DNA from 3 places in the Echinicola marina genome. Region 2 is predicted to be linked to each of the others. Evidence: riboswitches for the same ligand, from Rfam matches in the RefSeq annotation. Region 2 holds a riboswitch; each other region holds the start of a gene.
The links. A riboswitch is a leader RNA that binds a small molecule or an ion and turns the genes downstream of it on or off. The one in region 2 is predicted to bind thiamine pyrophosphate.
Positions count from the first base shown of each region.

Region 1: linked by a shared signal. The riboswitch ahead of thiS (sulfur carrier protein ThiS) and the one ahead of KZP23_RS06825 (TonB-dependent receptor) in region 2 are both predicted to bind thiamine pyrophosphate.
Region 3: linked by a shared signal. The riboswitch ahead of thiD (bifunctional hydroxymethylpyrimidine kinase/phosphomethylpyrimidine kinase) and the one ahead of KZP23_RS06825 (TonB-dependent receptor) in region 2 are both predicted to bind thiamine pyrophosphate.

Region 1 is NZ_CP080025.1:4,553,256-4,555,527, forward strand. It holds gene thiC (phosphomethylpyrimidine synthase ThiC) at 1-563, opposite strand, end outside; gene thiS (sulfur carrier protein ThiS) at 576-782, opposite strand; TPP riboswitch at 838-937, opposite strand; gene KZP23_RS18430 (alkaline phosphatase family protein) at 1,027-2,268, opposite strand.
Region 2 is NZ_CP080025.1:1,608,147-1,610,418, forward strand. It holds gene KZP23_RS06820 (NAD(P)/FAD-dependent oxidoreductase) at 1-577, shown strand, start outside; TPP riboswitch at 1,013-1,109, shown strand; gene KZP23_RS06825 (TonB-dependent receptor) at 1,195-2,272, shown strand, end outside.
Region 3 is NZ_CP080025.1:211,143-213,414, reverse strand. It holds gene KZP23_RS01030 (LLM class flavin-dependent oxidoreductase) at 1-650, shown strand, start outside; TPP riboswitch at 708-808, shown strand; gene thiD (bifunctional hydroxymethylpyrimidine kinase/phosphomethylpyrimidine kinase) at 1,019-1,921, shown strand; gene KZP23_RS01020 (TenA family protein) at 1,908-2,272, shown strand, end outside.

The DNA.
Region 1 (2,272 bases), 2.7 Mb from region 2:
CTAATAATGTTTTTGGGGGTATTTGCGCCGAAATTTTGCCCTGGATGTTGCTTAGTCAATTCCTTTTGTTCTGCAATTCGCTGGTTTTCCCTGATAGCAATATATTCCATTTCAGGAGTGATTATCCCCTTCTTAGCATAATGCATCTGACTTACATTCTTACCCTGCTTGGCTTTCAATGGAGGTCTTACCAGCTCAAAACGGAGTTTGTCCAATGCCGGATTATCCAACCTACGCTGACCATATTCAGAGGTTAACTTTTCCAACTGCTCCACATCACCGGTAGATGTAATCCACTCCTCTCTTAATCTGGGTAATCCTTTTTTAACATCAATTTGAATATTGGGATCAGTAAAGGGACCACTCGTGTCATATACCGTTACTGGGGCATTTTGCTCCACTGTTTGGTGCCTATCCAAATGAGAGACGGTATCATGCAGGCCGATTTCCCGCATGGCCACTTTTATAGGGTGAATTTCACCTGAAACATAAACCTTTTTAGAATTTGGAAATGGATCAGTCGTAATAATATTGTCCATTTCCTGTTGATTGATATCCTTCATAGTTAATATAGATTATCCACCTTGCGTGGCTTTAATGATTAAAATGTCATCGTTTTCTTTGAGCTTAAAATCATCCCATCTGGATTTGGGAATTACCTCTTGGTTTACGGCTACAGCAAGACCACGGAGTGAACTAATATCTTGATTGGCCAACAATCCTGATAAAGTAATATCCCCACTTGCATGAACCATAGGTTCACCATTAAGGATAAAATTCATAAGAATAAATTTTAATAATTAAGAAAATAACTTCAGGAATGAAGATAATCTGTCGGAAGGACGCTTCACTTTTCCCTTCGCCCGCATTACCGGGATCAGGTTCAGAGGGTATGTCTCAGCCCCGATTGTTTATCGGAACACCCCTAAAGTTTTTATTACGTGTTTACAAAGGTATGGTCATTAGCCAATTTCCAAAATATTTTGGAAATTTTCTTTTATGATCAAAAAGTAAGAACTCAAAAATTTATTCCAAAATACCCTGTAAAACAGACACATCACCATCAATATAATCCGGAATAGGCAAATTTAGAATCTCACAAATTAATGGATAAATATGAATGTTCTTGAAGGAATTAATTTCTATACCATTTTTGATTGCTGGACCATTTGCATAAAAGACACCATGCATCTCTTTGAATTTAGGGTGAAAACCATGTTCTCCAAATGTATCGGTATCAAACATTCGTGACCTTTGGTTATACTTTACAAAACCTGATTTATCTATCAGATAATACCCCAAATCAGGAATTAGCATTAGATCTCCTAATTTGGAATTATTGTCTCCGGCATCACCATAATACTTTTTTGACCGTGGGTTTACCACCTTTACATGCTGAAGATTTTTCCTGACCCCTCTCCTTATTTTAGTCTTATCCTTTTCTTTGTCCAAATAAATATGAAGTACAGAGCCATTATTATAATATTCCAAGGGAAGCCCCTCCAATACACTTTCAACATCCAATAAATTGTCTTTTTTTATATTGACCATTCCATGGTCAGATACGATCAAAATATTGACTTTCAAGCCGGTTTGCCTTACGGCATTGAAAAGTACACCAAGTTCAGCATCCAAACGACGAACTGCTTCTTCGATTTTTTCATCATTTTCTGGACCATATCTATGCCCGATATCGTCCAAATCTGAAAAATATAAAGATATAAATCTAGGTCGCTGAGGATCTGGTAATGCAAGCCAATCTAAAACCTTCGCAATCCTCTCCATATTGGGCACTCCCCCATCATAATTGTAAAAATAGCTCGGACGATAGCCCATAATTTCCGCTTCAGTTCCTATGAAAAAATAACTAGCAGCCTTCATGCCATTTTCCTCTGCTAGAACCCATAGTGGCTTGCCGCCATACCATGATCCATCTTGGGCGCTTTTAGGATTGCTATTTCTATATTCCAACCTTTGAATTGGATCAAAAAAGAAATTATTCACCAATCCATGTTTTCCTGGAACCATACCTGTTGCTATGGAATAATGACTAGGAAAGGTTTTGGAGGGAAATGGAGGTATAAGGGATTGGGCACTAACACCAAGCTTAATGAATTTTGACAAATTTTCAGGCTGAAACCTATCAGTATAATCATAGCGATAACCATCAAGTGAGACTAATATTACATATTGCTCTTTTTCCTGTGCTTGTAACTGAAAAATAGATCCTAAAAATAATAGAATAAAGAAATATCGGTAAAGTGGCATATTA
Region 2 (2,272 bases):
CGGTTTGACCATTAAAATCAAAGATCATGAAGGTTTGCAAACGCAGACCTTACTTTGGGCAGCAGGGGTGAAACCTAATCATATTAAAGGCCTGCGTGAAGATCAAATGATCCCCAATGGGCGTTTAAAAGTGGATGAGTATAATGCATTGATCGACAGTCAAGGAATATATGTGGTTGGGGATCTTTGTATTCAGACTGATGAAGATTATCCCCGAGGACATCCGCAAGTAGCGCAGGTGGCCATACAGCAGGCGGATAATCTATCCAAAAATTTGAAAGCCATAGCTGATAACCGTCCGCAAATTAGGTTTAAATATAAGGATCTTGGTTCAATGGCCACGGTGGGGAGAAGCCTGGCTGTAGTGGATTTACCATTTGTGAAATTTCAGGGATTCGCTGCTTGGATCACTTGGCTTTTTGTCCATCTTATGGCCATTGTTGGAGTAAAAAACAGAATATTTATATTCTTAGACTGGGCTTGGAATTACTTGTCTTTTGATCCTTCTTTGAGACTTTTGATCAGGCCCAGATATGTGAAGCCCAAGGAGAAAGAGGAGTTGGTTGAAGACAAATGATAAGGTAATTTGGGTGAAATATAGTATGTCTCATTGATGTTTTTAAACATTTGATTTACGATTTAATACAGTTTATGTGTGTTTCTGATTGAAATAAAGTTTGTATAGGTGTTGGGGAGCTTTATACTTTTTGCACCTTTTAGAATAGTTTCGAGGTATTCCTTTTTAGGAAAAATTCCGGATATATTTTGTGGGGAAATGAATGTGAAAGCATTTGCTTCCCCGCTTTTTGTATGTACTATCCAATATATTGCAAATTGAGAAACCGCCCTATGTATTTTGGTGATGGGACCTGTCGAATTGTGGATCTTTAATCAGTAGATTAATAATGGCTTATTGTCAAGGTGTTCTATCTGGTTAAGTACCGACTTGTTGCAGACAGTTACTTTACGTTTTTCTTTCTGGAATAAACCTTCTAACTTTGCCCTTGCAAATAGATCTAATAAGGGGTGCCCTAAATTAACGGGCTGAGATCATACCCATAATACCTGATTCGGGTAATGCCGACGAAGGGAAATGAGAATTCCACCGAGAGTGGATATTATGGTGAACATATAAAGTAGCAGTCTCCCCTGGACTGCTTCGAAGTTTAACCAAATTAAAAATCTAAGATTATTATGAAACGCGTCTTTTTGACCACATTATGTTTGTTGGTCGGGCTTAGTGCTATGGCACAAAATCATGTTACCGGCCATATTGTGGATGTAGAAACCGGTGAGGAGCTCATAGGGGCCAATGTGATTTTGGAAGGGACAGGCAGGGGAAGCACCTCTGATTTGAAGGGGAATTTCTCTATTGAAAAGGTGCCCGCAGGAAAGTATCAACTCAGGGTCTCTTTTGTTGGTTATGAGACATTGGTAAGGGAAATTCAAGCACCAATAAGTGGTTTGGATATTCAGTTGGAAAGAAATTCTCTTCTTACTGAAGAATTTATTGTTTCTGCTACCCGTGCTTCAGCAACCACGCCCACTACCTTTCAGACGATTGACAAGGAAGAACTGGCCAAGAATAATTTGGGTCAGGATATTCCTATCATGTTGAACTATACACCATCGGTGGTTACCCATTCTGATGCCGGTGCGGGAATTGGATATACCGGATTGAGAATTCGTGGATCTGATCAAAGCCGGATCAATGTCACCGTAAATGGAATTCCTATGAATGATGCTGAATCCCATGGTGTTTTTTGGGTAAATATGCCGGATTTTGCCAGTTCGGTGGACAATATTCAGATTCAACGTGGTGTAGGAACTTCCACCAATGGAGCGGCGACCTTTGGTGCCAGCATGAATATTCAAACGGATACAAAAAAGGAAGAAGCCTATGCAGAAGTCGGTAATTCCTTCGGATCTTTTAATTCTTGGAAGCATACTGTCAAGGCGGGAACAGGATTATTGAACGACCGATGGGCAGTAGATGCCAGGCTTTCAAAAATCAACTCTGATGGATATGTGGACAGGGCTTTTTCAGACTTGAAATCATATTTTGTCTCTGGTGGATACTATGGCGATGACCATGTTTTTAAGGTGAATATATTCTCAGGAAAAGAGCAAACTTACCAGTCTTGGTATGGCCTGCCTGAATCCAAATTGGAGAATGACAGGACCTTTAATTATTATACTTATGATAATGAGACCGATAATTACCAGCAAGATCATTATCAATTTATCTATACCGGTAAGTTTGGCCAGAACT
Region 3 (2,272 bases), 1.4 Mb from region 2:
CAGACCAGACTACGGCTAGAGCCCTAAGAAGAGATAGGATGGAAACTGTAGAAGAGTTTCCGAGTGACTTAGAAGAATTGCAGCGCTATTTTTCAGATGAAAATATCGATGGTGAAGTTAGGGCAGTACCAGGTGAAGGTTTGGAGGTACCCATTTACTTGTTGGGAAGTAGTATGAGCAGTGCTGTTTTGGCTGCCAAGAAAGGTTTACCTTATGCTTTTGCGAGTCATTTTGCACCTGCCCAATTTTTGAGTGCGATTAAATATTATAAAGATAATTTTCAGCCATCTGAGTATCTGAATACACCATATGTAATTGCTTGTGTAAATATTATTGCAGCCGAAGAAGAAGAAAGAGCACAAATGTTGGCCACTTCTTTCTATCAAATGGCTTTGGGTATAATAAGAAGAAAATCCTACCCACTCAGAAAGCCAGTGGCGTCTATGGGTGGTGTTTGGTCTGAAGCAGAGGCTGCAGCAATAGAACAAATGTTAGCTTGTTCTTTCGTGGGATCACCTTCAAAACTTCAAAATGAATTATCTCAATTCCAACAGATTGCCCAAGTAGATGAAATTATGGTTTGCTCACATATCTATGATCATGAAGACCGGGTTAAGTCCTATGAATTGGCTCAAAGTTGCTTCAATTAAGATGATTCCATTTGTTGTCTTTTGTGAGTTCATTTTAATATTGTAATTTCACCACAGATCAAACTTTAGGGGTGCTTAAGATTAATAATCGGGCTGAGATAATACCCTTTGAACCTGAAACGGATAATTCCGACGAAGGAAAAAGTTACGATGTCTTTTTATGCCAGATTATGGTAGATAGACTCCTGAAGTTTTTTAATGGATGTTGTAAAGGAGTCAATTAATTATCAAGCTGTTCTTGCTTTAGTAAAAAAGCTTTTGGATTTCCTTGGTTCACCTCTATTCATTGTGATAGTTAAGTATCAATTGAATGTCAGCTTACTTTGGGTTTTCTTAAGATAGACAGGCATGTCACTATGGTCCGATGAATGAACTATCCATTAAATGATCTTTTGATTTCTACTGTCAAAAAGTTATTAATAGAAATGAAAATGTATGATTCTAAAAGATCCTATCCTTCAGTGATGACTATTGCGGGTTCGGATAGCGGAGGAGGAGCAGGTATCCAAGCTGATCTGAAGACCTTTTCGGCATTGGGTTGCTATGGGACAAGTATAATTACAGCAACTACTGCTCAAAATACAAAGGGGGTCAAAAGCATTCATGATATTCCGGAGGAGCATATTTTAGATCAACTTCAGGCTGTTTTGACTGATATTTGCCCCAAGGCAATAAAGATAGGGATGTTAAGCCGGCCTGAAGTGGTCTGTGTCGTAGCGAAGGAACTCAGGAAATATCCGGAAATCCCAGTTGTTTTTGATCCGGTAATGGTCGCCACTAGCGGTGATCGGTTGATACAACAAGAAACAGTAGAGGTGATCAAATCCGAGTTGTTTCCTCTTTCATATATAGTGACGCCCAATTTAGATGAAGTGGCGGTATTAGTAGGAAAGGATGTGAGATGCCCAGAAGCTATGGAGAAAGCAGGTAAGGAAATATTGCTGAAGGGACCTGAATATGTTTTGGTAAAAGGAGGCCATTTGCCAGGGAAGCATATAGTTGATTTGTTGATAGGCAATAATGATGTTTATGCAAAGTTCGAGGGGAATAAAATAGATACCCCAAATACACATGGTACAGGTTGCACCTTGTCGTCTGCGATTGCTGCTTATTTGGCACGAGGGTTTGATATACTTGAGTCAGTTTCAAGGGCCAGAAAGTTTGTTGTATCGGCCATTGAGGCAGGAAGGGAAGTGGCCATTGGTGAAGGGCATGGGCCTTTGAACCATTTTTTTGAACCTAAAAAAATGATTAAATATGAAATGGTCTGAAAGGGCATGGCAAGAGATTAGTCCTTTGTATGAAAGGATATTGTTAATGCCTTTTAATAAGGAGTTGAAAGAGGGTTCCTTGCCAAAGGATAAGTTTAAATTCTATATGGGACAAGATGCTCACTATTTGGGCGAATTTGGAAAGGCATTGAGTACTATCAGTGGTAGATTGGAAAAACTGGATCAGGTCTTGGCTTTTTCTGAGTTTGCAACTGGTGCTATAGTGGTGGAGAGGGCTTTGCATGAAAGTTACTTTAAAGAGCTAGGTTTGCCGGAGGATATTGAGCCCTCACCGAGTTGCCAGTTGTATACTAATTATATCAGGAATCAAGCTGCCTTTGCCAATATTGA